DNA from 4 places in the Micromonospora carbonacea subsp. aurantiaca genome. Region 4 is predicted to be linked to each of the others. Evidence: riboswitches for the same ligand, from Rfam matches in the RefSeq annotation. Region 4 holds a riboswitch; each other region holds the start of a gene.

Region 1 (7,072 bases), 3.8 Mb from region 4:
ACCGATGTCGACTCCGGCGCCGGGCGCTGGTGCCCGGATGGCCCGGCTCTTCAACCCGCATTCCCGAGAGATGGGGAGGACAATGCGAAAGCTAGCCGCTGCCCTCACGGCGCTGGTCACCGCCGCCGCGCTCGTGCTGATCGGGCCGCCGGGACCGGCGTCCGCCGCCCCCTACGTTCCGCAGGGGTCCAACCGGTCCGTGCTCAACTTCAACACCCACTGGCTGTTCTCCGGCGACGTGCCCGGCGGCGCCGGGCAGGCCGTGGGGCTGGACGAGAGCGGCTTCGTCCCCGTGACGCTGCCCTACTTCCGGACCCATCCGCACAAGGGCTTCCCCAAGGGCGACTTCGAGGCGCCCGCCTCGTGGTACCGCCGCCACTTCACGCTGCCCGCCCAGTACTCCGGCCGCCGGATCGCCGTCGAGTTCCAGGGCGTCGCGAAGGTCGCCGACGTCTACGTCAACGGCACCTTCGTCGGCCAGCACAAGGGCGCCTACACCTCCTTCACGTACGACATCACGCCGTACCTCAACATCGGCGGCGCCGACAACGTGATCGCGGTGAAGGTCGACTCCATGACCCGCAACGACATCCCGCCGGAGGGCGGCGCGATCGACTACTACGTCTGGGGCGGGATCGTCCGCGACGTCAACATGATCGTCACCGACCCGGTGCACGTGGACTGGACGTACCTCACCACGCCGAACACCAACACGGTCAACGCGCGGACCCGGGTGCGCAACGACAGCGCACAGTCCCGCTCGGTCACCGTCGTCACCCAGGTCGTCGACGCCACCAACAACGTCGTGGCCACCGGCACGGCCACCCAGACCATCGGGGCGCAGTCGGCCGTCGAGTTCGCCTACAACACCAGCACGATCGCCAACCCCACCGCCTGGCACCCGGACCGGCCGTACCTCTACACCGTCTACACGCAGGTGCGCGACGGCTCCACCTACGTGGACGAGCACAAGACCCGGATCGGCATCCGGAGCATCCAGTTCAACAAGAGCGACGGCAAGTTCTACATCAACGGCCAGGCGCTGAAGCTGCGCGGGCTCAACCGGCACGAGTCCTACCCCTACATCGGCCGGGCCGCGCCCAACCGGCTCCAGGCCAAGGACGCCGACATCATCAAGTACGAGCTCGGCGCGAACATCGTGCGGACCTCGCACTACCCGCAGGACCCGGAGTTCCTCGACCGCGCCGACGAGATCGGCCTGCTGGTCATGGAGGAGATCCCCGGCTGGCAGCACATCGGCAACACCGCCTGGCAGGACATCGCGGTGGAGAACGTCCGCGAGATGGTGATGCGCGACCGCAACCACCCGTCGGTCGTGCTGTGGGGGGTGCGGATCAACGAGTCCGGCGACAACCACAACTTCTACACCCGCACCAACAACCTGGCCCGGCAGCTCGACCCGTCGCGTCCCACCGGCGGCGTGCGCAACTTCAAGGGCAGCGAGCTGCTGGAGGACGTCTACACCTACAACGACTTCTCCGGCACCGCCGAGGCGCCGACCGTGCTGCCGTGGCTGGTCACCGAGGCGGTCGGGCACACCTCCCCGCACAAGTCGTGGGACCCGGAGCAGACGCAGGTCAACACGATGCGGGTGCACCTGAACGTGCAGAACACCGCCGCCGGCAGGTCGAACATGGCCGGCGCGCTGGGCTGGGCGGCGTTCGACTACAACACCACGTTCGTCACCCCGCCGTCGTGCCAGGACTACACCTGCTACCACGGCGTCTCGGACATCTTCCGGATCCCGAAGATCGCCGCCGCCGCGTACGCCTCGCAGCGCGACCCCGCGCTGTACGGGCCGTACGTGTCGATCGCCAGCCAGTGGACGCCCGGCGTCTCCAGCGGCACCGTCTACGTCGGCGGCAACTGCCAGCAGGTCGAGCTGTTCGTCAACGGGGCGTCCCGCGGGCGCATCAACCCCAACGCGTACACGAGCCTGCCGCACCCGATGTTCCAGTTCACCGGGATCACCGTGAGCAGTGGGCAACTGCGGGCGGACTGCTGGATCGGCGGGCAGGTCGTGGCCACCGACACCCGGCACACCCCGGGCGCGGCGACCCGGCTGACGCTGACGGCCGACGACTCCGCGATCAAGGCCGACGGCGGCGACATGACCCGCGTCGTGGTCCGGGCCCTGGACAGCAACAACCAGGTGGTGCCCACCAACAGCGCCCCCGTGTCGTTCAGCGTCACCGGGCCCGGGGCGGTCGTGGGGGAGAGCCCGCTGGCCCTGGAGGCCGGCACCGGCGCGGTGTACGTCAAGAGCGCGCTGGGCCAGACGGGCGCGGTGACGCTGACGGCGTCCGCGCCGGGCCTGACGTCGGCGAACGTCACCGTGAACACGACGGCGTTCACCGACCCGATCGTGCCGGCCGGAGCGTACACGTTCGGCTTCCCGGTCGACGTCAACGACCGGCAGAGCTTCGTCTACGCGGGCAGCTGGCAGGCCGTCGGGGACAACCAGACCTTCAGCAAGGACTACACCCGCAGCGGCACCGCCGGCGACACGGCCACCCTCACCGTCACCGGCAACCGCGTGGTGCTGTTCGGGGTGCAGGACCCGTCGCACGGCTCGGCCGCCGTCTCGGTCGACGGCGGTCCGGAGCAGACGGTCAGCTTCCAGGCGTCCGCCCGCCGCGGCAACGTGGCGCTGTTCAACAGCGGCACCCTCACCCAGGGGCAGCACGTCGTGCGGGTACGGGTCGTCGGCAACGGCCCCGTCGCGCTGGACCGGGCCACCGTCGTGTCGGCCGCGCCGGCAGTGGTGGCGCCGCCGCCCCCGGCCAACGGCGGGAACGGCCAGCAGGGCACCCTCGTCGGCGCGCAGTCCAACCGCTGCGTGGACGTGCCGAACTCGACGACGACCAACGGCACCCAGGTGCAGCTCTTCGACTGCGGCGGCGGCAGCAACCAGCGGTGGACCTACACGGCGAGCCGGCAGCTCCAGGTGTACGGCAACAAGTGCCTGGACGCCTACGGCCAGGGGAGCAGCAACGGCACCACGGTCGTGATCTGGGACTGCAACGGCGGCAGCAACCAGCAGTGGAACGTCAACGCCGACGGCACCATCACCGGGGTCGCGTCGGGGCTCTGCCTGGATGCCAGCGGCGCCGCCACCGCCAACGGCACGAAGATCGTCCTGTGGTCGTGCAACGGCGGCGCGAACCAGCGGTGGAGCCTGAAGACCTCCTAGCCGCCCGCCACCCGGATCCGGGCCGGCCCGCGCACCCTGCGGGCCGGCCCGTCGTCCGTGCCCCCGCCGCGGGGCACGGCCGGCGCCGACCGTGCCCGGTCAGCCTTCCGCCACCGCGGCGCGGAGGGCGCGGAGCGCGTAGTAGACGCGGGAGCGCACGGTGCCGACCGGGACATCGAGGTCGGCGGCGACCTCGTGGGCCGTCCGGTCACGGAAGTAGACCTCGTGCAGCACGCGGCGGTGGTCTGCGCTGAGCCGGCCGACCGCTTCCCGCAACGCCTGGTTCGCGATCGCGGTGTCGGCGGTGTCGTCGCCGGTCGCGCCGAACTCCTGGTCCGTCTGCGTGGCCACCTCGACCGGGCGGGCCTGCCGTCGCCGGGCCTCGTCGATGACGAGCCGCCGGGCCACGGTGAACAGCCAGCGTCGGCTTCGGCCGTCGCTGTCGGGCGGCAGCGAATCGAGGTGACGCCACGCCCGCAGCAGGGTCTCCTGGATGACGTCCTCGGCGGTCTGCCGGTGGCTGTTGGTCAGGCCGTGGACGAACCGGGTCAGTGGCGTGCCGTGTGCGGCGAGCAGCTCACGGATGCGGGTGTCGGTGTCGTTGTCGTTGGCCAGGCAGGTCACAGGGCGGTCCAATCACTCGGGCGGCACGGCTGCCGGGAATGACGTTAGGAACGCCGGCTGACGTGTTTGTGACGATGTGGCGCGGCGGTCCGGCCCCGCGCGCGCGGGGCCGGACCGCCGGACCGCGCCGCACGGCGCGGTCCGGTCGATCACCTCGCCTGGTCGAGCCAGAGGGCGTCGGGGCCGGCGGGGAAGCGCAGCTGGCCGGTGGTGTCGTGGACGGCCCGCCACACCGTCTCGGCGACGTCGCTCTCCCGGGTGAACAGGTCCTGGTTGACGAAGCCGCCGAGGGTCCTCTTCGCGAAGGGCTCGTAGGGCGCCGGGACCAGTCCCTCCAGCGAGGCGGTGAGGTCGATGTTGTTCGTCGCCCCGGCGGCGAAGTTCGTCGTCAGGCAGGCCCCCGGCTCGACGGTCCTGGCCCGCACGCCGAACTCCGCGAGCTCCAGGGCGAGGGACGCGGTGAACCCCTCGATGGCCATCTTGCTGGCCTTGTAGACGGCCGAGAGCGCCATGTGGCCGAGCACCACGCTGGAGGTCACGTTGACCACCACCCCGGACCCGCGCTCGCGGAACTGCGGCAGCACCGCCTGGGTGGTCGCCATCACCCCGAAGGTGTTGGTCTCGAAGATCTCCCGGACCCGGGCCATGGGGGTGCCCTCGAAGACGCCGATCAGCCCGACGCCGGCGTTGTTGACCAGGGCGTCGACGGGCCCCGCCGCGGCGAACGCGGCGGTGATCGTGTCGGGCCTGGTCACGTCGAGCTCCAGGACGCGGAGCCGGTCCGACTCGGGCAGGACGTCCGCGCGCGGCGTCCGCATGGTGGCGATGACGTTCCACCCCTGCGCGAGGAAGTGCCGGGCGGTCTCCCGCCCGTATCCGGAGGAGGCACCGGTGATGAGGATCGTCTGCATGGCGTGAATGCTCCTGTCGCCCGTTCGGATGGTTGCCGCACCAATGCTGTGCGGTGGCCGGGGGAGTCACATCTGTCATTCGACTTCCCGATCCGGCCGCCGCCGGGGCGGGCGACTCAGGCGTCGCCCCGGCGGCTGGGGCCCGGCTACGACGGGAGGGCGCCGATCTGCTGCATGATGGTCAGCCGGTCGGGCGACACCCAGAACTCCGCGATCTTGCCGGCCTCGACGCGCATGACGCCGATGCCGACCGCCGAGACCCGCCGCCCGCTGGCGGGCACGCCCATGAGCTCCCCGTCGTGGGTGCCCTCGTACCGGCAGCGCAGCGCCACGAGGTCCCCGTCGGCGATCAGCTCGACGAGGGGGTGGCGCAGGTCGGGCATGCCGGCGAAGAACGCGTCACCGAACTCCTTCACCCCCTGCCGGTCCATCGACGGCAGCCCGGCCGGGTGGAACCGGTAGTCGTCGGTGCACAGGTGCAGCGGGGTCGTCCGGCCGCGGTCGAGCTCCTGGAAGTAGTCGCGGACGATCCGCTTGTTCTCCTCGGACATGGGTGGTCCTCTCGGTCGAGGGGTCGGGATGGTGACGAGCCGGGGCGGGCCCCGCCGCGACGGCTCGCCGGTCAGTCTCGTGTGGCCGGCGGCGCGCGGCGTCTGTCATCCGACTGCATCTCGCCCTGCCGGCCGCCCGCGGTTCCGGCGTTCCGCTCACCCGTCGCGGTGGTGGGGTCACGCTGCGCGGCGACTCGCCCGACACATCATCTGGTGTTGCCATCTTCGCCTTGCGCCCATATATGGTGTCACCCGTAGCTGGTTCGGCCGCCGCTCCACGGTGGTCGAGGCAAGAGGGAACCCGGTGCGAATCCGGGGCTGCCCCGCAGCGGTGAGTGGGAACGACCGCCGTCAACGAAGCACTGGGCCCGGCCGGGCCTGGGAAGCGACGGCCAGTAGGCACCGAGCACGACGCCCGCGAGTCCGAAGACCTGCCAGCGTGCCGCACGCGTCGCGTGCGGCGGTCGAAGGCCGCGTGGGACGGCCGACGCCATCAGCCGGGCAGCGGCGGCGAAGCGCGCCGTCGCGGGTGCCCGGCGGCGTCCTCCCGCGCGCCCTCGACCTCGGGGACGGGCTTGAGGAGGGCGAACATGGGCGCGACGCGGGAGCTGGCGGGGCCGGGGCAACGCCGGCACGTCATGCAGGTCCGGAAGCGGGACGGCGACACCGAGCCGGTGGACGTCAACAAGATCGTCGAGGCGGTGCAGCGCTGGGTCGCCGACCTGGACGAGGTCGATCCGTTGCGGGTGGCGACGAGGACGATCAGCGGCCTGTACGACGGGGCGACCACCGCCGAGCTGGACAAGCTGTCGATCCAGACGGCGGCGGAGCTGATCGGCGAGGAGCCGCAGTACTCGAAGCTGGCGGCGCGGCTGCTGGCCGCGTACGTGGCCGAGGAGGTCCGCGGGCAGCAGGTGGACAGCTTCAGCCAGTCCATCCGGTACGCCCACGGCCTCGGCCTGATCGGCGACGACACGGCCGCGTTCGTGGCCGCCCACGCCCGCGAGCTGGACGACGCCGTCGACCCGGCCGGTGACCTGCGGTTCGAGTACTTCGGCCTGCGCACCGTCGCCGACCGCTACCTGCTGCGGCACCCGCAGACCCGGCTGGTGGTGGAGACGCCGCAGTACTGGCTGCTGCGGGTGGCCTGCGGGCTGTCGCAGACGCCGGGGGAGGCGGTCGACTTCTACCGGCTGATGTCCAGCCTGGCGTACCTGCCCAGCTCGCCGACGCTGTTCAACTCCGGCACCCGGCACACCCAGATGTCGTCGTGCTTCCTGGTCGACTCGCCGCGCGACGAACTCGACTCGATCTACGAGCGCTACCACCAGGTCGCGAAGCTGTCGAAGTTCTCCGGCGGTATCGGCATCTCCTGGTCGCGGGTGCGGGGCCGCGGCGCGCTGATCCGGGGCACCAACGGCAGGTCGAACGGGATCGTGCCGTTCCTCAAGACCCTCGACGCCGGGGTGGCGGCGGTCAACCAGGGCGGCCGGCGCAAGGGCGCTGCCTGCGTCTACCTGGAGCCGTGGCACCCGGACGTCGAGGAGTTCCTGGAGCTGCGGGACAACACCGGCGAGGAGTCCCGGCGCACCCACAACCTGAACCTGGCCAACTGGATCCCGGACGAGTTCATGCGCCGGGTCGAGGCCGACGGCGACTGGTCGCTGATCGACCCGTCCGACGCCCCCGAGCTGCCCGACCTCTACGGCGAGGCGTTCGACTCCGCGTACCGGGCGGCGGAGAAGAAGGCCGTCCGCACCGTCCGGGCCCGC
Region 2 (7,072 bases), 2.7 Mb from region 4:
GGCGAAGCGCAGCACGTCGGCGGCGTCGGGGATCGCCCGGCCGGTGACCTCCGCGACGACGGCGTCGACCCGGTCGGCGCTGGCGTCGGCGTCGATACCGGTGCCGGTGCTGGTGTTCGCGTCGGCGTCGGCGGCCCAGCCGGTGGCCTCCAGGTTGGCGACGAGGCGGCGGGCCAGCCCCTCGATCAGGTCGACGGCGTCGGCGGCGGTGCCGGCGGGGCCGTCGGCCACGTCGGTCAGCTCCTTCGGCACGGCGATGCGCCGTCCCGGCTCGGCGAGCAGGGCGGCCTCGTCGAGGCCGTACGCGGCGGCGAGCGCCTGGCGCAGGCCGGGCAGGGCGCGCACCCCGCCCCACACCTGGGGGGCGCGCAGCACGGCGAGGACCAGGTTGACCCGCGCCTCGCCGGTGGGCGCGCCGCCGAGGACGTGCAGGCCGTCGCGGATCTGCACGTCCTTGACCTCGCACAGGTACCCGTCGAGGTGCAGCACGAAGTCGTCGAAGTCGTCGGCGGCGGGCATGTCGGCGGTGTGCAGGTCGTGGTGCAGCTCGGCGGCGCGCACCAGGTCCCAGATCTGCGCCCGCACCGTCGGGACCTTCGCCGGGTCGAGGGCCTGCACGGTGGCGTACTCGTCGAGGAGCTGTTCGAGTTTCGCCAGGTCGCCGTACGTCTCGGCGCGGGCCATCGGCGGCACGAGGTGGTCGACGACGACGGCGTGGGCGCGGCGCTTGGCCTGGGTGCCCTCGCCGGGGTCGTTGACGATGAACGGGTACACCAGCGGCAGGTCGCCGAGGACGGCGTCGGGGGCGCAGTCGGCGGCCAGGCCGAGGCCCTTGCCGGGCAGCCACTCCAGGGTCCCGTGCTTGCCGAGGTGCACCACGGCGTCCGCGCCGAACCCGCCGTCCGCCTCGGGCGCGGCCAGCCAGCGGTACGCGGCGAGGTAGTGGTGGCTGGGCGGCAGGTCGGGGTCGTGGTAGATGGCGATCGGGTTCTCGCCGAAGCCGCGCGGCGGCTGGATCGCCAGCAGCACGTTGCCCAGCCGCAGGCCGGCGAGCACCACGTGCCCGTCGTCGACGTACAGCTCGCCGGGGGGCTCGCCCCAGTGCTCGCGGATCCGCCCGCGCAGCCCGGCCGGGAGCGCGTCGAACCAGCGCCGGTAGCTTGCCTGCGGCACCCGGGCGTCGGCGGCGGCGAGCTGCTCGGGGGTGAGCCACTCCACGTCGTGGCCGCCGGCGGCGATCAGGGCGTGGATGAGCGCGTCCCCGTCGTCGGGCACCGGCCGGTCGCCGAGGTGGTAGCCGGCGTCGGCGAGCGCGGCGAGCAGCCGCACCGCCGAGGCGGGGGTGTCCAGGCCGACGGCGTTGCCGACCCGGGAGTGCTTCGTCGGGTAGGAGCTGAGCACGATCGCCAGCCGCTTGTCGGCGTGCGGCACGTGCCGCAGCCGGGCCTGGCGCGCGGCGATCCCGGCGACCCGGGCGGCCCGCTCGGGGTCGGGCTCGTAGACCGACAGCCCGTCGGCGTCGATCCGCTTGAACGAGAACGGCACGGTGACGATCCGGCCGTCGAACTCGGGGATGGCCACCTGCATGGCGGCGTCCAGCGGGGACAGCCCGGCGTCGCTGCCGGCCCACTGGTCGCGGGTGCTGGTGAGGCAGAGCGCCTGCACGATCGGCACGTCGAGGGCGGCGAGCGCGCCGACGTCCCAGGCGTCGTCGCCCCCGGCGGAGGCGTCGGCGGCCACCGTCCCGCCCGCGGCCAGCACGGTGACGACGAGGGCGTCGCAGCGGGCGAACAGCTCCAGCGGCCCGTCGCCGGGGGCCAGCCCGCGCAGCGAGCCGCAGAAGACCGGCAGGGGGTTCGCCCCGGCGGCGTCGACGGCGTCGGCGAGGGCGTCGACGAAGGCGGTGTTCCCGGCGAGGGCGTGCGCCCGGTAGAAGACGATCCCGACCGTCGGCCGCTCGGGCTTGACGGGCCGCTCGCCGTGGACGCCGTGCCCGGGGGTGGGCGCGGGCGGGGCGAAGCCCGCGCCGGTGAGCAGCACCGTGTCGGAGAGGAACCGGGCCAGCTCGGCGAGGTTGCCCGGCCCGCCCTCGACCAGGTACGCCAGGGCCCCGGTGGCCACCCCGGAGGCCACGGTGGACGCGGCCATCAGCTCCGCGTCGGGCACCGCCTCGCCGCCGAGGACGACCGTCGGCACCCCGGAGCCGAGCACGGCCGCGAGGCCGTCCGGCCACGCCTGCCGGCCCCCGAGCAGCCGTACGACGGCGAGGTCGACGCCGTCGAGCAGCGCCGGCACGGCGTCGGCGGCGACCCGGGCGGGGTTGGCCAGCCGGTAGCCGACGCCGCTGGCCCGGGCGGCGAGCAGGTCGGTGTCGGCGGTGGACAGCAGCAGGATGCGCACGGAGGGCTCCGGAGAGTGACGCACGGGGCGGCGGGCAGGCCGCCTGCGGGCAGGCGTGGGCGCGGGTTCAGCGGGTACGGCGGGCCTGCGGCCGGCTCACCGGCGCGGGCCGGGGCGCCGGGGGCGCAGCGTGGCGCGGTACGCGGGGCTCGGGCTCAGGTGCGGCGACGGGGCGCGGGCAGGCTGCCGCGCGCCAGCAGGCGGCGACGATGATCGTCGATGTGCGAGACGCCGTGCGTCATCGGGTCCTCCTCGGGTGTCCACGCCCTGGGGTCGCTCCGACGGCCGAAGTATCCTGGCTTCCGGATCGACGCTCTCCCCCGGCCTTCCAACCGCAGACACACGGCCGTGACTCACGAGGGGGGATCGCTCCCCGGTGACAGTGGCGGGACCGCGCCGGAATCGCACCGGCTTCCTTCACTGCCGTCAGGCCGCGAATGCTGCCACACCCGACCGCCGCCGGTCAACGCCGGACTCCCGGCCACCCCACTCCCCTAACGACATCGATGCCTGACAATTGCATCGGGAATCGGATGCGGCGAAAGCAAATGTCGTACGCCGATGGATGCGGGCCGTTCCGCGCGCATTTCCCCGCCGCCCGCCCCCGGGCTGGCTAGGCTGATTCCGATCATCGCCCGCCGGCGCGGGACGGGACTTGCCCGAAGGGAATCCGATCAGTGGCGACGCAGGTCATCGTGCTCAACGGCGGCTCCAGCTCGGGCAAGTCCGCGATCGTCCGGTGCCTCCAGCGCGTCCTGCCGCACCCGTGGATCAGTTTCGGCGTGGACGACCTGATCGACCGGCTGCCGCCGGCCCTGCTGGGCAGCCCCGCCGGGCTGAGCTTCGGCCCGCACGGCGAGGTCGACGTCGGCGGGGACTTCCTCGCCGTGCAGCACGCCTGGCTGGTCGGCATCGCCGCGATGGCGGACGCCGGGGCGCGGATCATCCTGGACGAGGTCTTCCTCGGCGGCGGCGCCTCCCAGGAGCGGCTCGGCGGCTACCTGGCCGACGTCGAGGTGCTGTGGGCCGGCGTGCGGTGTCCCCCGGCCGTCGCGGCGGCCCGGGAGATCGCCCGGGGCGACCGGGTGATCGGGATGGCGGCGGCGCAGGCCGAGACCGTGCACGAGGGGGTCCGCTACGACGTCGAGGTCGACACCGGCCGCACCGAGTCGCTCGACTGCGCCCGCGCCATCGCCGCGCACGTGCGCTGAGCGACTCGGTGCGGCGGGCCGACGGCGCCCGGGGTCAGCGCGCCCGGCGCTCCGGGTGCGCCCGGTTCCAGGCCCGCATCCGCTCCGGGTACCCGGTCCGCGCGGCCTCGTACAACGGCACGGCGTGCCGCTGGGCGATCTTCGCGGCGGCCCGCGGCGACCCGGTCCGCCGCCGGATCCACTCCCCGTCGTGGGCTATCGCCATCACGGTGGTGTCGGTCGCGGTGGTCTCCGGCTCCAGGTAGAACTCCACGCCCCGGCGGCTGCGGACGAACTCCTCCAGGGCGGCCAGGTCGTCCGGCGTCGCCTCGCGGTCGAGCTTCGTCGGGATCCCGTCGGCGACAGGTCGGCGGCGGCTGAACCAGCCCATGCCCGGCTCCTCTCCTCGGCGCGCCCTCCAGTGGAGCATCCCCGCCTGGCAGCCTGCTGGACGCGGGATGTGAGGAAGCTGACCCGGCCCGCCTCCCCGTACACTCCCCCGGTGGCGGCGTGGCGGGCGGTGGCGGCGCGGGACAACGCCGACTGGTGCGACCTGGTCGGCCGGGCCCACGGCCTCGCGGGGGCGCGCGACGCGGACGCCTGGTCGGTGCCCCGCCGTTCCCCGCAGTGGTATCCGGACGCGGTGACCCTGCGCCCCCACGTGGACGCCGCCCGGCTGCTGGCCCGGATCGATGCCGGTCCCGGCGCGTCGGTGAAGGACAGCTTCGCCGACCTGGACCTCGCCCCGCACGGCTTCCGGGTGCTCTTCGCGGCCGAGTGGATCCACCGCCCGCCAGCCGCACCGCCCGGCGCGTCGCTCGTCATGCCGCTCGTCATGCCGCTCGTCGTGCCGCCCGGGGCCGGCCCGACGGCACTGGCCCCGGTCACGTCGGCGCGAGGGCTGGCCGACTGGTCCGCCGCGCACGGCAGCGAGGTCCTGCGCCGGCCGGCGCTGCTGGCCGACCCGCGGGTCACGATCCTCGCCCGGCACGCGGCCGACGGCGCGGTCACCGCAGGCGCCGTGCTGACCGACGGAGGCCCGGCGGTCGGGGTCTCCAACGTCTTCGCCGCCGACGGCGATCTCGCCCGGGTGTGGCGGGGCGTCGTGGCCGCCTGCCCGGACCGGCCGCTGGTCGGCTACGAGTCCGGAGGCGGCCTGCCGCCGGCCGAGGAGGCGGGTTTCCGGCGGATCGGGCCGCTGCGCGTCTGGCTGCGCCCGGACCACCACCGCGGCCCGGACCCCGCCACCGGCTGACCCCGCTGCGCAACCGGCGCTAGACCGGGCGGCTGCGCGTGCCGGCCGGCGGCCGGAGCACCGGGACCAGGGCGAGGGCGGGCACCAGGAGCAGCGGCACCAACAGCAGCGCCCGCAGCGTGCCCACCTGGTCGCCGAGCAGGCCGAGCAGCGGCGGGCCGCCGAGGAAGGCCGTGTAGCCGATCACGCCGACGACGCTGACCCGGGCCGGCGCCCGGTCCTCCTCGTCGGCGGCGGCGCTGAGCCCCACCGGGAAGCCGAGCGACGCGCCCAGCCCCCACAGTGCCACGCCGAGGATCGCCACCGGCCCGTCGCCGGCCAGCACCGCGAGGCCGGCGCCCGCCGCGGCGAGCAGGATGGTGCCGAACAGCACGGGCACCCGGCCCCAGCGGTCGATCGCCACGGTTCCGGCGGTGCGCCCGATGGTCATGCCGACCACGAACACCCCGAACACGGCGGCGCCGGCCGCCTCGCTGAGCCCGTACCCGTCGACGAACGCCACGGCCAGCCAGTCGTTGGCGCTGCCCTCGGTGAACGCCATCACCAGCACCAGCAGGCCGATGAGCAGCGTGCGCGGCTCCCGCCAGGCGGCGAGCAGCGACGCGCGCCGGGCCGCGGCGGCGGCCCGCTCCCCGCCGGCCGACGCGGTGCCGGCGGCGAGGAACGTCCGGACCCCGAGCAGCGTGCCGACCAGCACCACCGCCGCGAGGACGCTCAGGTGCGCGGCGATCGGCACCCCGACCCGCGCGGCTCCGGCCCCGATCCCCGCCCCGGCCACCGAGCCGAGGCTCCAGGCCGCGTGGAACCGGGGCAGGATGGTGCGCCCCAGCCGCCGCTCGACCGTCGTACCCTCGATGTTCATCGCCACGTCGCAGGTGCCGGCGCCGTAGCCGAAGGCGAACAGGCCGACGGCGGCCCCGGGCAGGAAGCCGGCGACCCCGGCGGACGTGCCGGCGACGGCCAACCCGCCCGAGACCAGCGCGGTGCCGAGCAGCACCGCGCGGGCCGTGCCGAGGCGCTGGGCCACCAGCCCGGCCGTCGGCATGGCCAGCAGCGACCCCACCGACATCGACAACAGCAGCAGGCCGAGCCCTCCGGCGCTGAGGTCCAGCGCCTCCCGGGCGGCCGGCACCCGGGCGAACCAGGTGGCGATCGCGAGCCCGTTCAGGGCGAACACGGCCGCCACGCCGTTGCGGGCGGGCAGGACCGGGCGTTGCGCGCCGACCCGACCGGCATCCGGCTCGGCAGGCGGTGCGTCGGTGCTGCTCACGACGAGTTCCTCTCGGCTCTGCGGGCGTCGACCGCCCATTGGACACCCTGGCGCGACAGCACCGATCTTGGCCCCGCCCCTTACCGTAATCCGGACCGGCCCGCTCCCGGCAGACGCCGGGGCCGGCGTCACACGGCCGGCAGGCCGAGTGCCTCGTCGACCCGGCCGAGCACGGCGGCGTCGTCGTCCACGCCGACCCCGCGCAGCAGGTCGATCGCGGTGGCCCGCACCTGCCCCACGATCATCGCCAGCGGCAGGGGCTGGCCGGAGGCGAAGAGCCGCCCGGCGACCCGGACGGCGTCCAGCGCGGCGGCCTCGGCGCGGCCGGCGTGCGCGTCGGCGACGGCGTCGCGACCGTCGAGGTCGGCCGCGAACGCCTCCCCGGCCGCCTGCACGGCGTCGGCCAGGCAGCGGACCGCCCCGCCGAGGTCGGCCGGGACGGGGGCGGCCAGCCGGGTGAGGGTCACCCCGGCCCGGGCCAGCACCCGCACGTTGCGCACGGCGTAGTCGATCTGCCCGATGGACGCGTCGACGGTGCGCAGCCGTCCCAGGTGCCGGCGGCGGCGTACGTGCAGGGTCAGCGCCTCCCCGGCGGCGAGCACCGCGTCGCGCAGCCGCTCCACGGCCGCGTCCATGCCCCGCGCCCGGTCCAGGGCGGCCAGGGCGGCCTGCTCGTCGCGGCCGTCGAGGGCGTCGGCGACCTCGCGCAGCAGCCCGGCGAGGCCCTCGAAGGTCTGCCGGAACTCGACGACCAACGGGGCGAGCGGGCGGCGGGCGTCGACGAGCTGGCTGGCCACGAGGGCCACCGCCCCGCCGATCAGGGCGTCGACGAACCGGAACGGGATCAGCGACTCGGTCGGCGGGGCGACCACCACCAGGTAGAGGGCGGAGACGGCGGCCTGCACCACGGAGACGCCGGTCGCGCCGACCGCCACGGCGAGCACGATGGTGAGCAGG
Region 3 (7,072 bases), 540 kb from region 4:
GTCCGTGGCCACTTCTCTCGTCTGCCGTCGACGGACAGAATGCCCGCTGGAGGGCCACCGACAGTGCTGAAGTGAACTCGCGCCGTGCGCGTCGCGCCCGTGGCCCGGGTGAGGCGAGGGACGCCGGTCGGCGATGCGGGGAGAGGCCGTGGCAGGACGAACCGGGGCGGGACCTTCCGCGACGAAGCGGGTCGACTGTGGAGACGAGTCGACCGCCGACCCGCCCGGGTCGTGGTCGCGGCTCGTCACGGCCGACCCGGACGAGGCGCACCGCTGGCTGCTGGCGGCCTATCCGGAACACCGGCTACGCGCGTTCGACCGTCGCGCGGGGGCTGTCTTCCGGGCTGCCCACGCGCGGTTCGGCTCGGCGAGCGTCGCCCGGGTGCGCTACCCGATGAACGCGGACAACGATGTGTTCACCCGGGACGTTCTTGGGGTGGCGGAGGTGCTCTCCGGCGGCTGGGGGGTCGACGTCGGGGCCGGGGAGGTGATGGCCGGCGCGGGTGACCTGCTGCTGGTGCCGCCCCGGCGGACCAGGACGATCCTGCACCGCGACATGGAGGTCGTCGCCATGGAGATTCCCCTCGCCGACGTGGAGCGGGTGGCGCAGGAGCGGTGCGGACTCGCGCCGGTCGACCTGCGATTCCAGGGACTGGCGCCGGTGTCCCCGTCCGCCGCGCAGCTCTGGCGCACCACCACGCGTTATCTCACCCAGGTGGCGCTGCCGGTTGCCGCGTTCGGGGCGAACGCCCTGGTGCAGGCGGAGGCGACGGGCCTGCTGGTGGCCGTCGCGCTGGCCACGTTCCCCAACACGACGATGACCGAAGCGCCGACGCGCGGCGCAGGGGCCGTCGCGCCGGCCGCGGTCCGTCGCGCGGTCGCCTACATCGAGCAGCACGCGAACCAGGCCCTGACCGTGACCGACGTGGCGGTCGCGGCCGGGCTGGGCGCGCGGGCGCTCCAGCAGGCATTCCGGAAATACCTCGACACCACACCGACGGGCTACCTGCGGCGGGTGCGCCTGGAGCGGGTACACAGCGACCTCCAGGCCGCCGAGCCCGGCGCGGGGCTCACCGTGGCCGCCGTCGCCGCGCGGTGGGGCTTCGTCCACCTCGGCCGGTTCGCCACCGAGTACCGCCGGGCCTACGGGCAGCCGCCCAGCCGGACCCTGCGGGGCTGACGGACGGCGCGGACCCTGGCCCGTCGGCCGCGCCGGTCGCCGGGCGGGGGAGGAACCGCCCCGGCGTGCCGTTGCGCGGCCCGCGCGCGCCGAGTAGCTAGGCTCCCTCGTGACCGAGGGGTGTGAATCAATGACGTACGGTAGTCATGGCCCGCCGGTGCTCACCCGGTTCTCGACCAGCGATCCGGCCGAGGCGGCGCACGTCTTCGAGACCGCGTACGGCCGCAGCGTGCGGCTGGCCGCCGTGCCGACCGGGCTTCCGTTGCGACACGACCGGTGGAACGCCGGCGCGTTCTGCATCGACGACATCAGCATCTCCCTGGACCTGCGGGTGCAGGCGGAACCACTCGGGTACGTCCTGCTCGCCGCCCCCCGCCGGGGGTGCTTCGGGCACCGGTGCGACGGGGTCGACGAGCTGATCGGGCCCGGCGAGGTCGGCGTGCTCTACCAGCCCGACCTGCCCGGCTCCTCGTGGTCCAGCGACCTGGACGTGACCTCCGTCCTGCTGGACCTCTCGCTGTTCGACCAGGTCGCCCGCGTCGACCCGGACCGCCCGCTGACACCCCTGCGGTTCGCCAGCTTCCGGTCGGTCTGCGCCGATGCCCAGTGGCGGTGGCGGCAGACCGTCCGGTACGCGGAGTCCGTCATCGCCGCCGGTGGCGCGCCGGGCGCGTCGCCGCTCGTGCTCGGCGGCCTCGGCCGCCTGCTCGCCGCGGCGACGCTCGCCGCGTTCCCCAGCAACGCCGTCGTGGCGGACCGGCCGTGCGACCGGGCCGACGCCCACGCGGGGACCCTGCGCCGGGCGATCGCCTTCATCGAGTCCGCCGCCGGGACCGACATCGGTCTCGTCGACATCGCCCGCGCCGCCGCCACCACCCCCCGCGCGGTGCAGCTCGCGTTCCGCAGTCAGCTCGGCACGACCCCCCTGGCCTACCTGCGCCGGGTGCGGCTCGATCTGGCCCGTCGGGACCTGACCCGGGCCGTGCCCGGCGACGGCGTCTCGGTGGCCGCGGTCGCCGCCCGCTGGGGATTCGCCGACCCGCGCCGCTTCGCCGCCCGCTATCTCGCCACGTACGGGGAGCTGCCCGGCCGGACGCTGCGCCGCTGACGCGGGTTAGCATCGCCGGCGGCACGATCATGCGAGGTGCCCCGCCTGCGCGGGGAGAATCGGGAAGCCGGTGCGAATCCGGCACGGGCCCGCCGCGGTGACCGGGGAGCCACCGTCCACGCGCGAGGAGCGCAGCCACTGGCCGTGCGGCTGGGAAGGCGGACGGGCAGGCGTCGATCCGGGAGTCCGAAGACCGGCCTCGCGTCGACCGCCCACCCGTCGAGGTGGGCCGAGCGCAGCGGGAGCCTGCCTGTGGAACTCTACGACGCCATCCGCCGCCGCCGGGACGTCCGGGCCCAGTTCACCGGGGAGCCGGTGCCGGCCGACGCCCTGCACCGGATCCTCGTCGCCGCGCACGCCGCGCCCAGCGTCGGCTACTCGCAGCCGTGGGACTTCGTCCTGGTCCGGGATCCCGCCGTCCGCCGCCGGTTCCACCGGCACGTGCAGGTCGAGCGGGCCGCCTTCGCCGCCACCCTGGACGGCGCGGCGGCCGAACGGTTCGCGCGTATCAAGATCGACGGGGTGCTGGAGTCGACGTTGTCGGTCGTCGTCACCTACGACCCGCAGCGCGGCGGCCCGGCCGTGCTCGGTCGGCACGCCATCGCCGATGCCGGCCTCTACTCGGTCTGCCTGGCCATCCAGAACCTCTGGCTCGCCGCCACCGCCGAGGGGCTGGGCGTCGGGTGGGTCTCCTTCTACCGGGAGCCGTTCCTCGCCGAGCTGCTGGGCGTGCCGGCCGGCATCCGGCCGGTGGCCTGGCTCTGCGTCGGGCCGGTGACGCATCTGGAGGCCGTGCCCGACCTGGAGCGGCACGGGTGGCGGCGGGGCCGGCCCCTCGCCGAGGCGGTGCACCACGACCGCTGGGCGCGGCGGGCGGCTGACCGACCGAACAGCTAATTCAGGTACGTCTATGCGGCGGCTAGGCTGACGTCGCCCTGAGTCATCGCTTAGCTACGTCGGGAGGAGTTCCATGCGTACCACCGTCAAGGTCCTGGCCGCATCCGCCCTCGCCACCCTGGGTCTGGCCGCCGCCGCCACCCCGGCGCTCGCCGCCGCCCCGGCGCCCTTCTGCGAGTCCGGCGCGTCGCAGTTCTACTGCGACGCCAGCAGCACCGGCACGACGACGTGGACCGTCACCTGGTACTCCGGCAGCGTCGGCACCTTCACGACCGCCGGGTCGACCCTCTTCGCCACCTGCCCGGCCAGCAACCTCGGCCACCCCGTACGGGCCAGCTACAGCTACTTCGACGGCAGCGCCACCCAGTACAGCGGGACCACCCAGTTCATCTGCCGCAGCGGCCCCTGGCAGTAGCCGGGCCCCGTCCGGCGTACGCGTGGACCCGCGTACGCCGGACAGCCGCCGCGACTGCCCGGTTTGCGACCGCTTCTGCCGGGAAGTCGGACGGAATGCGGGCACTCTTGACGAAACTCGAACAGGCCTCGACGCTGGACCGGACCGGTGACCGGCTGCAACGCGCCGTCCAGGCCACCCTGCGCCCGCAGCGGGTCCGTGACCTGCTGCACGGCGTCTTCATCGGTCATCCGCTGCACCCGGCACTGGTGCAGGTGCCGGTCGGCTCCTGGATCAGCGCGGCCGTGCTCGACCTGATGCCCGGCCAGCGCCGGGCGGCCACCGCCCTGGTCGGGCTGGGCACCGTCAGCGCCCTCCCCGCGGCGATCGCCGGCCTCAACGACTGGGCGGCCCTCTCCCGGGAGCAGCGCCGCGTCGGACTGGTGCACGCCGCCGCCAACGCCGTCGGCCTGACCCTGTACGCGGGTTCGCTGGCGGCCCGGCTGCGCGGGCGGCACGGCACGGGGCGGGCGCTGGCGTACCTCGGGCTGGGCGCGGCGAGCGCGGGGGCGTACCTCGGCGGGCACCTCGCGTACAAGCAGGGGGCGCAGGTCAACCAGAGCATCTCCGAGCTGCACCGGATCGGCGAGGGCTGGCACCCGCTGGCGGACATGGCCAACCTGCCGCAACGGAAGCTGGTCACCCGCGAGGTCGACGACGTCTCGGTGATCCTCTACCGGCACGGCGACGAGGTCACGGTGATGCTGGAGCGCTGCCCGCACCAGAGCGGCCCGCTCGGCGAGGGCGACGTCACCGAGATCGACGGGCACGCCTGCGTCGTCTGCCCGTGGCACGGGAGCGCGTTCCGGCTCAACGGGGGCGAGGTCATGCACGGGCCGTCCGGTAACGACCAGCAGATCCTGCCGACCCGGGTGGTCGACGGGGTCCTGGAGGCCCGGCTGCCCTGAGCCCGGGTTCGGTGGCCCGCGCCGCGCCGCGCCTTGGGCCGCGCCGCGCCGGGCTCCGGGCCGCGCTGCGGGCCGCGCCGCGCCCGGCGGGACCGCCGCCATGTCGGCGACATGGCGGTTTCCCTCGCGCCGGATACCCCCATGTCGGCGACATGAAGTCGATCAAGGATCCCGCCTGGCTCCGCCCGGCTCGGTCCGCCCGGTCCGCGCCGGCCCGCCCGGTCCGCGCCGGCTGGGGTCAGTCCCGGCGGTGCCGTCCGGTGACGAGGGCCCGCGCGCTGTTGGTGGCCCGGACGACCGCCGGCCGGCGGCGCAGCCCGAGAACCGCCCCGATCTGCGCCCCGACGATGCTGGCGACGGCGAGCACCGCCGAGACGGCGAGCGGCCGGTTCACCTGGTCGCCCGCGCCCGCCCGGGACGCTCCGGCGGCCATCGCCGGCTGGGGGCCGGAGGGCGGCTGGGCGACCTGCTGGGTGCCGTGTGACGAGCCGTCCGACGACGAACCGGCGGGCGGCTGGGCGGTGGAGGGGCCGGGGGCGGGGCGGGTGGCCCGTGGCGAGGTGGGCGAGGGCGGGATGGGCGAGGGCTGCGCCGCACCCGGCGCGTCGGCGGCGGGCGGGGTGCCGGGGGCCGACGGCGGCCGGGGGGTGGCCGTACCGCCGGGGGTGGGCGTCGTGGGCCGGACCACCAGCTTCCCGGTGGCGTGCCGGCGGGCCCCGGCGTCGTGGACGCCGTCGGGCAGCGTGATCAGCTGCCCGGGGCGGATGCGGTCCGGGTCGCCCAGCCGGTTGAGCTTCGCCACGTCCCGGTAGCGGTCGAAGTCGTCGAGGTAGCGCTCGGCGACCTCGCCCAGGTAGTCGCCCTTCGCCACCCGGTACACCGCCGGCTCCGCCTCCTGCCGGAGCCCGGCCGCCGCGGCGGCCGGCGGCGTCGCGGCCCGCGCGTCGACCACCGGCAGCGCGGCGACCGGGCGGGCCGCCGGCGCCCCGGCGACGACGGCGGCGGGTGCGGCGGCGGGGTACGGGCCGGACAGCACGGTGGCCGCGCTGGCGGCGGCCGGGCTCGCCGCGATGATCAGGGCCACCGAACCGACCAACGCCGCTGCGGCGCGCTGCTGCCGGCTCATGCCGGGCAGCCGGGGCGCCGGCCGGCGCAGCGTCTGCGCGCCCAGCTCCACGAGCACGGAGAAGGCGAAGGTGATCCAGCCGAACCAGCCGACCAGGGCCAGCGCCCGCAGGAAGAGCTGGCCGTCGTCGCGGCTGGTCAGCGTGGTGCCGACCTCGGCGAGGGTGGGCAGGTGATCGGGCAGCGGGTTCCCGGCGAACGCGATCAGCGCCACCGGCCCCCCGACCAGCACGGCGATCAGCACGACCAGCGCGCCGAACCCGGTGAGTACCTGCCCGACCCGCCGTGCGGCGGAGCGACCCGGTGCGGCCATGGCGTGCCTTCCCTTCCTAGGGGCCCTCGGTGAGGGCGCGTGCGGTGGCCTCGCCGGAGACGGTGACGTCCGCGCCGAAGCCGAAGAAGCCGAGCAGGTAGCGGTCGTAGGTGACGGTGACCTGTACGCGGATGAGCTTCTCCCCGTCGACGACGGGGAACTCGACGCTGTGGTCGGTGGCGCCGGCCGCGGCGAGGTAACTCGTCACCGCCGCCCTGGCCGCCGCCTCGTCGATCTCCTTGCGGCCGCCCTGGATGGCCTTCGCCCGGTCGATGGACTGGCCGCCGGTGCGGGCCGCCTCGGCGGCCAGGTTGTCGGCCAGTTGCCGGGAGCGCAACTGCCCGGCGCCGTCGAAGGCCAGGCCGATGATCGCGAGGACGCCGATCATCGCCGCCGCCAGGAACAGGCTGACCCGGCCGTCGTCGCCGCGCCACCGACGCCCCGCCCCGGCGGCGCGGGTGGAGCCCGCACCCTCGCCCCGGTCTTCGGCTGGGGCGGGGTGCGCGGCCGCACCGGGGACGCGGGCGGTCACGACCGGCTCCGGTAGCGGTCCAGCGGGGAGGTGAAGCTGGCCGAGATCGTCCGGCTGGCCGCCATGTCGGGCAGCAGCGCCAGGTCGATGTCGGTGAAGGAGACGGTGCAGGTGACCTGCACCGTCACGGCGGCCGTCGTGCCGGGGCCGCTGTCGAACGCCTCGGCGAAGCTGGTCGGCGAGCCGCCCACCGAGCCGCGCAGGGTGAGCGAGGGCTGGCCGGCGCAGTTGGCCCGCTGCCAGTCGAGTTGGCTCTGCGCGGCGGTCAGGGCCTGCTCGCGGGCTGTCTCGGCGTCCCGGGAGATGGACGCGGCGCGGGCGGCGTCGTGCGCGGCCGACTGGACCGCCTCCTGCGCGATCGCGGTACGCCCGGCGACGCCGGCCAGCACCATCAGCCCGATGAACGCCGGGGCGAGGACGGCCACCTCGATGGCGACCGAGCCGCGCTCGGCTGCGGGGCGACGGCGGCGGCTCATCCGGTCGTCCACCGTTCGATCGTGCCGTGCGCGGTCTGGCGCACCGGGAAGCTGACGCCGGGGATGACCGACAACGAGT
Region 4 (7,072 bases):
CGGCTCCGGCGGCGGCGGCCGCGTAGAGCAGCTTCGCGGTGGCCCCACCGTCGGTGAAGCCCTCGATGCCCCAGTCGTCGTAGCTGTTGTAGGAGCGCACGTGCGCCGCGACCTGCGCGGTCGCCGTCTGCCGGGTCGAGGCGGCCACCCCGGTCGCGGACAAGGCGATGACCGCGTCGATGGTCAGGCCCCAGTCCGGGCCGCCGAACGGCCCGGGAAGCGCCCCGTCGGTGACCTCACCGGCCAACCAGGACGCGGCCTCGCGTGCCGCGGCGGCGTCGGCCGGTGCGGGTGCCGCCACCACGGTCAGGGGCAGGGCGGCGATCGCGGCGAGGGTCGCCGCCGTGCTGGCGACGAGACCGGTGCCGATCCGCCGGTGCCGGGACAGGGGCATGGAGGTGCCTTTCGCAGAGCGGTCGGTGAAGGTGCCGGAACGCGCCCGAGGAGACGGCACCCCGCTCGCGTGACGCTCTGAGCGGGATGGACGGACCTCGGCGGCCCGGACTTCACCCTGTAGACCTCGACAGTGGAAGCCGCTCGTCCCGGACGAGGCATTCCGGCTCGCGGAGTCGATGCTCCGCTCACGGTTGCGGGTCAGCGCCGGCTTCAACCGGCTTTCCCCCACACGGGACGTATGCAGTTGTGTGCCCGGCGTGAACCGGGTGCCGACACGGTACCGCCCGCGCGTCGAGTGACGCCAGAGCGGTGGCCGGCACCCGGCACGTCGGTCGACGGGTCAGGGAGCGGCGATGCTCGGTGGGGCGCCCGCGCCGAAGGACCAGCCCTCGACGCTGCCCGGCGCGGGGTTGTAGCTGGTCGCGCCGGACGTGCTGTAGGACCAGGCGCCGCCGCTCGGCGCGTGCCAGTACGACCAGTACGCGGTGACGGGTGGAGTGTTGACGCACGGCTCGGTCGCGGCGGTGGGCTTGCCGTTGATCCGGCACACGAACGCCAGTCCCCAGCGCGAGGTTCCGGTCACGGTGAAGCCCGCGCCCTGGAGGGCGGCCAGCCCAGTCGCCGGGTCGCCGAGGGCACAGGCCACCTGGACCCCGCCGCCGAGGGCGGCGAAGTCGACCACCACGGTGACCCCCGACGTGCCGGTACACGCGGCGGCGTGCGCGGCCTGCGGCGCAGGCTCGACGGCGGTCAGCGCGACGGCGGCGACGGCGGCGGCCAACAGTCCGGCAAGCCGCCTACGAATGACGATTCGAGACATGGGTCCTCCCCGAGAGCAGACGAATGAGAATCAGGCGAGCGACGGGACGGCTCACGGGCAGTCGGGCGTCGGTGCGCCGGTCGTCGCGCCAGCGGCGGACAGGTGGGCGTACCCAGCGCCGGTCAGACCGAGGACGGCCTGCGCGGTGGCGCGGGCGGCGGTGGCCGGGTCGAAGGCGCCGCCGTCGAAGTCGACCGCCCCCCGGTCGGCTGGCGCGCCGGCGCAGTCGACCTGGAGTCCGGCGAGGAACGTACGGGCCCGCGCCCAGGCCAGCGGCCGGTGACCGTCGCGCAGCGCCTGCGCGGCGAGCCCGGTGCTGTTCGCGTTCGGTGTTCCCGCCGCGTTGGCGAACCCGCCGTTCGTGCCCTGCAGCGAGAGCAGCCAGCGCAGCCCCGGGGCGGCGTCGGCCCCGCGGCCGGCCGCCCGCAACGCCTGCACCGCGAGCGCGGTGGCGTCCACGTCGGAGGTGCAGACCGGCTGGGCGGGCAGCAGCGGGTAGCCACCGTCGGCGCAGCGGGTGCCGGCCAGCCAGGACGCGGCCGCCGCCGGCACGCCCTGTGCGGTCCGGTCCAGAGCGAGGATCGCGAAGGACTGACTGAAGGCGTTGCTGTAGTCGCCGAACGCCGACCGGTCGGTGAACCGGCCGGTCGGCGACTGGAGCGAGCGCAGGCGGGCGACCAGGTCCACCCCGCCCACATCCGTCGGGTCACCGCCGCGCACCGCGACGGCGAGGGCGAGTTTGGCGGTGGCGCCGACGTACGCCTCGGTCGCGCCGTCGCCCACGTACGCGTCGCGGACATCCGGCCGGGTGACCCACGCCAGCGCCCGTGTGCCGGAGTCGTCGGCGACGCCGGCAGCGGCGAAGGCGAACACCGCGTCGAGGGTGAGCCCCTGGTCCGGGTAGGCAACCCCGTCGTAGACCACCTCGAAGCGTTCCCCGTCGACCAGTTGCCTGGCCAGCCACCCGGCGGCAGCCTCCGCCCGCGTCGTGCCAGCGGGTGCGGGCGCGGCGAGCGCGGGCGTGGTGAGGGTGAGTGCGGCGAGCACACCGCAGAACAGGGCGAGCAGGCGGTGCCGGCTCAGGCGAACGACCATCGGAAGCGCCTTTCCGGCCCGGCGGTCGTCAGAACCCGAACGACCACCACGGCGCGGGGTCGACCGGGACTCCGACCCGTGGGCCACGACGGGTGGGGAGCGGAATCGCGCGTACGTCGGGTATTCGGGCTCGTCATCGGAGCGCACTCCGATGGCCTACCGTTGCGGGCCAGCGCCGGACTTCGACCGGACTTCCCCCACACGGACGCGCTGATGAAGTTGTCGGGTCAGTCTGGCCGGGCGGGGCGGCACGTGTCAATGAGTCGCCTGACATCGACGCACGGTGACCGCCGCGACGGGATGACACGGTCGTTCGGCCGTGCCGGGCGGGACGGTGTCGGCGTCCCGCCCGGCACGCGGTCACCTGCCGCGCAGCTCGACGGCGGCGGCGACGAGGTGCGCGAGGGACGCCTCGACCTCGGGGTAGCCGCGGGTCTTCAGGCCGCAGTCGGGGTTCACCCACAGCCGCTCGGCCGGCACCACCGCCACGGCCCGGCGAAGCGCCTCGACGATCTCCTCACGTGGCGGCACCCGGGGCGAGTGGATGTCCCACACGCCTGGCCCGATTCCCCGGCGATAGCCGGCCGCGGCGAGGTCGCCGAGGACCTCCATCTTCGAGCGGGACGCCTCGATGCTGGTGACGTCGGCGTCGAGGGCGTCGATGGCGGCGATGATCTCACCGAACTCGGAGTAGCACAGGTGGGTGTGGATCTGCGTGTCGTCGGCGACGCCGCTGGTTGCCAGGCGGAACGCGCCTACCGCCCAGTCCAGGTAGGCATCCTGGTCCGCCGCGCGCAGGGGCAGGGTTTCGCGCAGCGCCGGCTCGTCGACCTGGATCACCCGGATGCCGGCCGCCTGAAGGTCGCGGCACTCGTCACGCAGGGCGAGGGCGACCTGGTCGGCGGTGACGTCGATCGGCTGGTCGTCGCGCACGAACGACCAGGCGAGGATCGTCACCGGCCCGGTGAGCATGCCCTTGACCGGCCGGCCGGTCAGCGACTGCGCGTAGGACGACCACGCGACCGTCATGGGAGCCCTGCGGGCCACGTCGCCGTAGATGACCGGCGGACGGACGCAGCGGGAGCCGTACGACTGCACCCAGCCGTGCTCGGTGGTGGCGAAACCGGTCAGTTGCTCGCCGAAGTACTGGACCATGTCGTTGCGTTCCGGCTCGCCGTGCACGAGCACGTCGAGGCCCAGCCGCTCCTGGAGCCGGATGACATGCTCGACCTCGGCGCGCATCCGCTGGACGTAGCCGGAGTCGTCGAGCCGGCCGGACCTATGTGCGGCGCGGGCCGCCCGCAGCTCGGCGGTCTGCGGGAACGAGCCGATGGTCGTGGTGGGCAGCGGCGGCAGGTGCAACCGGGCCTGCTGGGCCGACGCCCGCCGCCGGTGGTCGCCCCGTTGCCTGTCACCGGGGCGCAGCGCGGCGAGCCTGCCCCGCACGGTGTCGTCGCGCCATGCTTTCGGGGCGGGTGGTAGCGGTTCGGGCAGCGGCGTCGTGCCGTCGCGCAGGGCGCGGCCGAGCAGGACGACCTCGTCGACCTTCTGCCGGGCGAAGGCCAACCGCCGTCGCAGCTGCGGATCGAGCGCGGTCTCGGCGGCGAGGTCCACCGGCGTGTGCAGCAGGGAGCAGGAGGTGGACACGGCGACGTGGTCGGCGAGCCCGGTGACCGCGGCACCGGTCGTTATCGCCGCCCGCAGGTCGGTGCGCCAGACGTTGCGACCGTCGACGAGCCCGGCGACGATCGTCTTGCCGTGCAGTGGGCCGGCTCCGGCGAGACGTCGCAGGTTGCCGGGCCCGGCAACGAGGTCCAGGCCGAGCGCCTCGACCGGCGTGTCCAGCAGCGCGGGCAGCGCGTCACCGAGTTCCCCGAAGTAGGTGGCGACGAAGATCCTCGGCCGCTGCCGCACGGAGCACAACCGCGTGTACGCATCGTGTAGCGCCTCGATCTCGGCCGTGGTGCGGTCGGCCACGTAGGCGGGTTCGTCCAGCTGAACCCACGTGACACCGGCGGCGGCGAGGGCACGAAGGATGTCGGCGTACACGTCGACGAGTTCGGCCATCCGATCGAACGCCTTCGCACCTGGCGTGGAGGTCTTGGCCAGCAGCAGGAACGTGGCGGGCCCGACCAGAACCGGTCGGCTCTCGATACCCAGCGCGCGGGCTTCTCCGTACTCACGCAACGCCTTGTCGGGGTTCGCGGCGAAGACGGTGTCGGATCCGATCTCCGGGACCAGGTAGTGATAGTTCGTGTCGAACCACTTCGTCAGCTCCAGCGCCGGCTCGGCGTCGACGCCGCGGGCCATGGCGAAGTAGGTGTCGAGCCCTGACAGGCCGAGTCGGGCGAAGCGTCGTGGGACCGCGCCGACGGCCACCGCCGTGTCGAGGACGTGATCGTAGTAGGAGAACGTGTTCGACGGGATCGCGTCCAGGCGGGCATCGCGCAGCGTCCGCCAGACCCCGGCGCGCAGCGCGACCGAGGTGCTCTCCAACTCCGCGGCGTCGATGCGGCCCGCCCAGTAGGCCTCCACGGCCTTCTTCAGTTCACGGTTACCACCGATACGTGGATAACCGAGCACGGTGCTCTGACCGAATGTGGTGCTCATGGGTCCTTCCCTCGAAGCGTCCGAGGACTCGCGCGAGGGCGGGAGGGAAGAGGCGCAGGGGCGCACCGGCTTCCGCCCCGGCCTTCCCGAGAGACCGTCAGCGGCGCACACCGGCCGGCGTACGCGGTGCGGGCAGGTCTTCGGACTCGTGGGCATGACCTGTCCGGTCGCCTACTGGCCGTCGCTTCCCAGACCTCGCGGTCCAGTGCTTGATGACGGCGGTCGTTCCCACTCACCGCTGCGGGGCAGTCCCGGTCTCGCACCGGGTTCCCTCTTACGACGCCGCGACGCTCGAACGTCACAGCGAACCAGCACTGCTGTCTATCCTAGGTGTCCAGAAGCGATCGGCGTTGGCGCGTCCCCCTTCGAGACAAAGAGACATCGCGGCAGCAGCCTCGATCCGTCCGACGAGAAGGTGACGAATGGGCAATAGGATCGACAGGGTGGCCGTGCTCGTGGACGGCAGCGAATGGGTGGCGATTCGCCCGGAGGACTTCGAACGCCTCGACGCCTGTCGACGGCAGGTAGGCGCAACCGCTGCCCGCGCCACCCGGCTGGAGCACGAGGTGCGTCAAGCCCGGGCCCGGCTGGCGCGGATCGAGGCGATCGTCGCCGAAGGCGACTCCACCGACAGCATGTGTGAACGTCTCACCCGGGTACTGGCCGGCTCGGATACGGCCCGGCCAGCTGTCAGGGGTCGAGAGGCGTGACGGAGTCACCCCTCAGCCGCTCGCGGTCGTGGTCGACTCCCCGGCCTCGAGTGCCCACGCGGACCACACCGGTGACCGGATCTGAACAACCCGCGTCGACAGGCTCCTCACCGCGGTCTTCTCTGTCGGACCACCGCCGGATGCCGGGGGTCGGTCAGCTGTGTGCCGTCATGCGTGGATACCGCCCCGTGAGAAGGTGGTCGCCGAGTTCCCGGGCCTTGTATGCGACGGGATCGTGCAGGGTGAGCGTGCGGGCGTCACGCCAGAACCGGTCGAGCCCCGGTGGCGCGGGCCGTCGCACGCGCGCCGGTGAACTCGAAGATCCGGCTCGTCGCATCCGTGGCCAGTCGGCTGGACACGACCTTCGCGGCGGAGACGGTCAGTGCCGTCCGGCCGCGTTCGGTCGGGGTCAGGGCGGGGCCGCGGGCGTCGGCCTCGGTGAGGGCGCGGGTGGCGTGGTCGGCCAGGAGGCGCGCCGCGTCCAGGGCTGCGGTGAGCTCCCCGTAGCCCGTCAACACGTGGGGATCGTCGACGGCTTGCTCGAGTCCGCTCGCGGGCCAGGGGCGCGAACGATCGCGTGTGTATCTGGTGGCCTCGTTGATCGCGCCGGCAGTGATGCCGACGAGAACCTGCGCGAGGACTGCCTGGAAGGCCAGCGACACCAGGGACAGGCGTAGGTGGCGGGGGCTGGACTCGTCTTCGTCTGCCGGGAAGGTGCCCAGCACGTCGCCCTGGCCGACCCGGACGTCGTCGAAGGCGACGCTTCCGCTCGCTGTCAGACGTTGGCCCAGGTTGTCCCAGTCCGGTGGGTGCGATATCCCACTGCCGCTGCCGTGCATGACGACGACGAGGCGTGCCGTGTGGTCGTCGCGGATCGCGCTGACGAGCAGGCGGTCGGCGACGGCGCAGCCGGTGGCGAACGCGCCGCGGCCCGAGACGCGGAGTCCGTCGCTGGTCGTGGTGGCCGTGATGGTGTCGCGTGGGTTGCTGACCGCGGCCGCTGGTGGCGGCCTCCTGGCGGAGCGAGGTCGCCAGCCCGGCGTTGTCGTAGAGCGTGGCCCGCCACAGGTACAGGTAGTGGTAGCCGAGGAGGTGACCGATCGACGGGTCGGTGGCCGCCACGATCCGGGTCACGGCGTGTGTGGTGGGGTGGTCGCCGGGGTCGAGGGCGAGCAGGCCGCTGTCGCGCAGCAGTTCGATCTCGGCGTGCGGGGGTTGGTTGGCGTGGTCCCGCTCGACGGCGTCCGCGCGGAGCCGCTCGGCGACGGTGTAAGCGGTGGTGATCGCTTCTGCCGGGTTCACGACACCCCTGTCGGTTCGGGTGCGGGGCGGCGGAGCATCCGGTCCGCGAGGATCACGACCGGTGGCAGCAGCAGGCACTGGGCGGCGATGGCCAGCCAGAAGCCGGCGAGGTTCCCGGCGGACTCGAAAAGCTGGTAGA

The links. Region 4 has a riboswitch for cobalamin ahead of metE (5-methyltetrahydropteroyltriglutamate--homocysteine S-methyltransferase). Riboswitches for the same ligand answer to the same signal wherever they lie in the genome.
Region 1: linked by a shared signal. The riboswitch ahead of HDA31_RS11020 (ribonucleoside-diphosphate reductase subunit alpha) and the one ahead of metE (5-methyltetrahydropteroyltriglutamate--homocysteine S-methyltransferase) in region 4 are both predicted to bind cobalamin.
Region 2: linked by a shared signal. The riboswitch ahead of cobN (cobaltochelatase subunit CobN) and the one ahead of metE (5-methyltetrahydropteroyltriglutamate--homocysteine S-methyltransferase) in region 4 are both predicted to bind cobalamin.
Region 3: linked by a shared signal. The riboswitch ahead of bluB (5,6-dimethylbenzimidazole synthase) and the one ahead of metE (5-methyltetrahydropteroyltriglutamate--homocysteine S-methyltransferase) in region 4 are both predicted to bind cobalamin.

What each region holds. Positions count from the first base shown of each region.
Region 1 covers NZ_JACHMZ010000001.1:2,535,718-2,542,789, forward strand. The annotation lists gene HDA31_RS11000 (glycoside hydrolase family 2 TIM barrel-domain containing protein) at 83-3,214, shown strand; gene HDA31_RS11005 (sigma-70 family RNA polymerase sigma factor) at 3,314-3,838, opposite strand; gene HDA31_RS11010 (SDR family oxidoreductase) at 3,988-4,749, opposite strand; gene HDA31_RS11015 (ester cyclase) at 4,896-5,300, opposite strand; cobalamin riboswitch at 5,543-5,753, shown strand; gene HDA31_RS11020 (ribonucleoside-diphosphate reductase subunit alpha) at 5,891-7,072, shown strand, end outside.
Region 2 covers NZ_JACHMZ010000001.1:3,577,026-3,584,097, forward strand. The annotation lists gene cobN (cobaltochelatase subunit CobN) at 1-2,400, opposite strand, end outside; cobalamin riboswitch at 2,689-2,818, opposite strand; gene cpt (chloramphenicol phosphotransferase CPT) at 3,078-3,611, shown strand; gene HDA31_RS15335 (hypothetical protein) at 3,646-3,981, opposite strand; gene HDA31_RS15340 (hypothetical protein) at 4,093-4,845, shown strand; gene HDA31_RS15345 (MFS transporter) at 4,865-6,154, opposite strand; gene HDA31_RS15350 (FUSC family protein) at 6,244-7,072, opposite strand, start outside.
Region 3 covers NZ_JACHMZ010000001.1:6,861,911-6,868,982, reverse strand. The annotation lists gene HDA31_RS28800 (AraC family transcriptional regulator) at 149-1,180, shown strand; gene HDA31_RS28795 (helix-turn-helix domain-containing protein) at 1,311-2,288, shown strand; cobalamin riboswitch at 2,306-2,504, shown strand; gene bluB (5,6-dimethylbenzimidazole synthase) at 2,541-3,185, shown strand; gene HDA31_RS28785 (hypothetical protein) at 3,259-3,600, shown strand; gene HDA31_RS28780 (Rieske (2Fe-2S) protein) at 3,696-4,547, shown strand; gene HDA31_RS28775 (LysM peptidoglycan-binding domain-containing protein) at 4,786-5,985, opposite strand; gene HDA31_RS28770 (hypothetical protein) at 6,002-6,373, opposite strand; gene HDA31_RS28765 (TadE/TadG family type IV pilus assembly protein) at 6,514-6,993, opposite strand; gene HDA31_RS28760 (TadE/TadG family type IV pilus assembly protein) at 6,990-7,072, opposite strand, start outside.
Region 4 covers NZ_JACHMZ010000001.1:6,318,614-6,325,685, forward strand. The annotation lists gene HDA31_RS26295 (cell wall anchor protein) at 1-394, opposite strand, end outside; gene HDA31_RS26300 (SCO2322-related protein) at 737-1,216, opposite strand; gene HDA31_RS26305 (prenyltransferase/squalene oxidase repeat-containing protein) at 1,268-2,311, opposite strand; gene metE (5-methyltetrahydropteroyltriglutamate--homocysteine S-methyltransferase) at 2,672-4,921, opposite strand; cobalamin riboswitch at 5,036-5,249, opposite strand; gene HDA31_RS26315 (hypothetical protein) at 5,365-5,631, shown strand; gene HDA31_RS31860 (acyl-CoA dehydrogenase family protein) at 5,889-6,470, opposite strand; gene HDA31_RS26325 (hypothetical protein) at 6,930-7,072, opposite strand, start outside.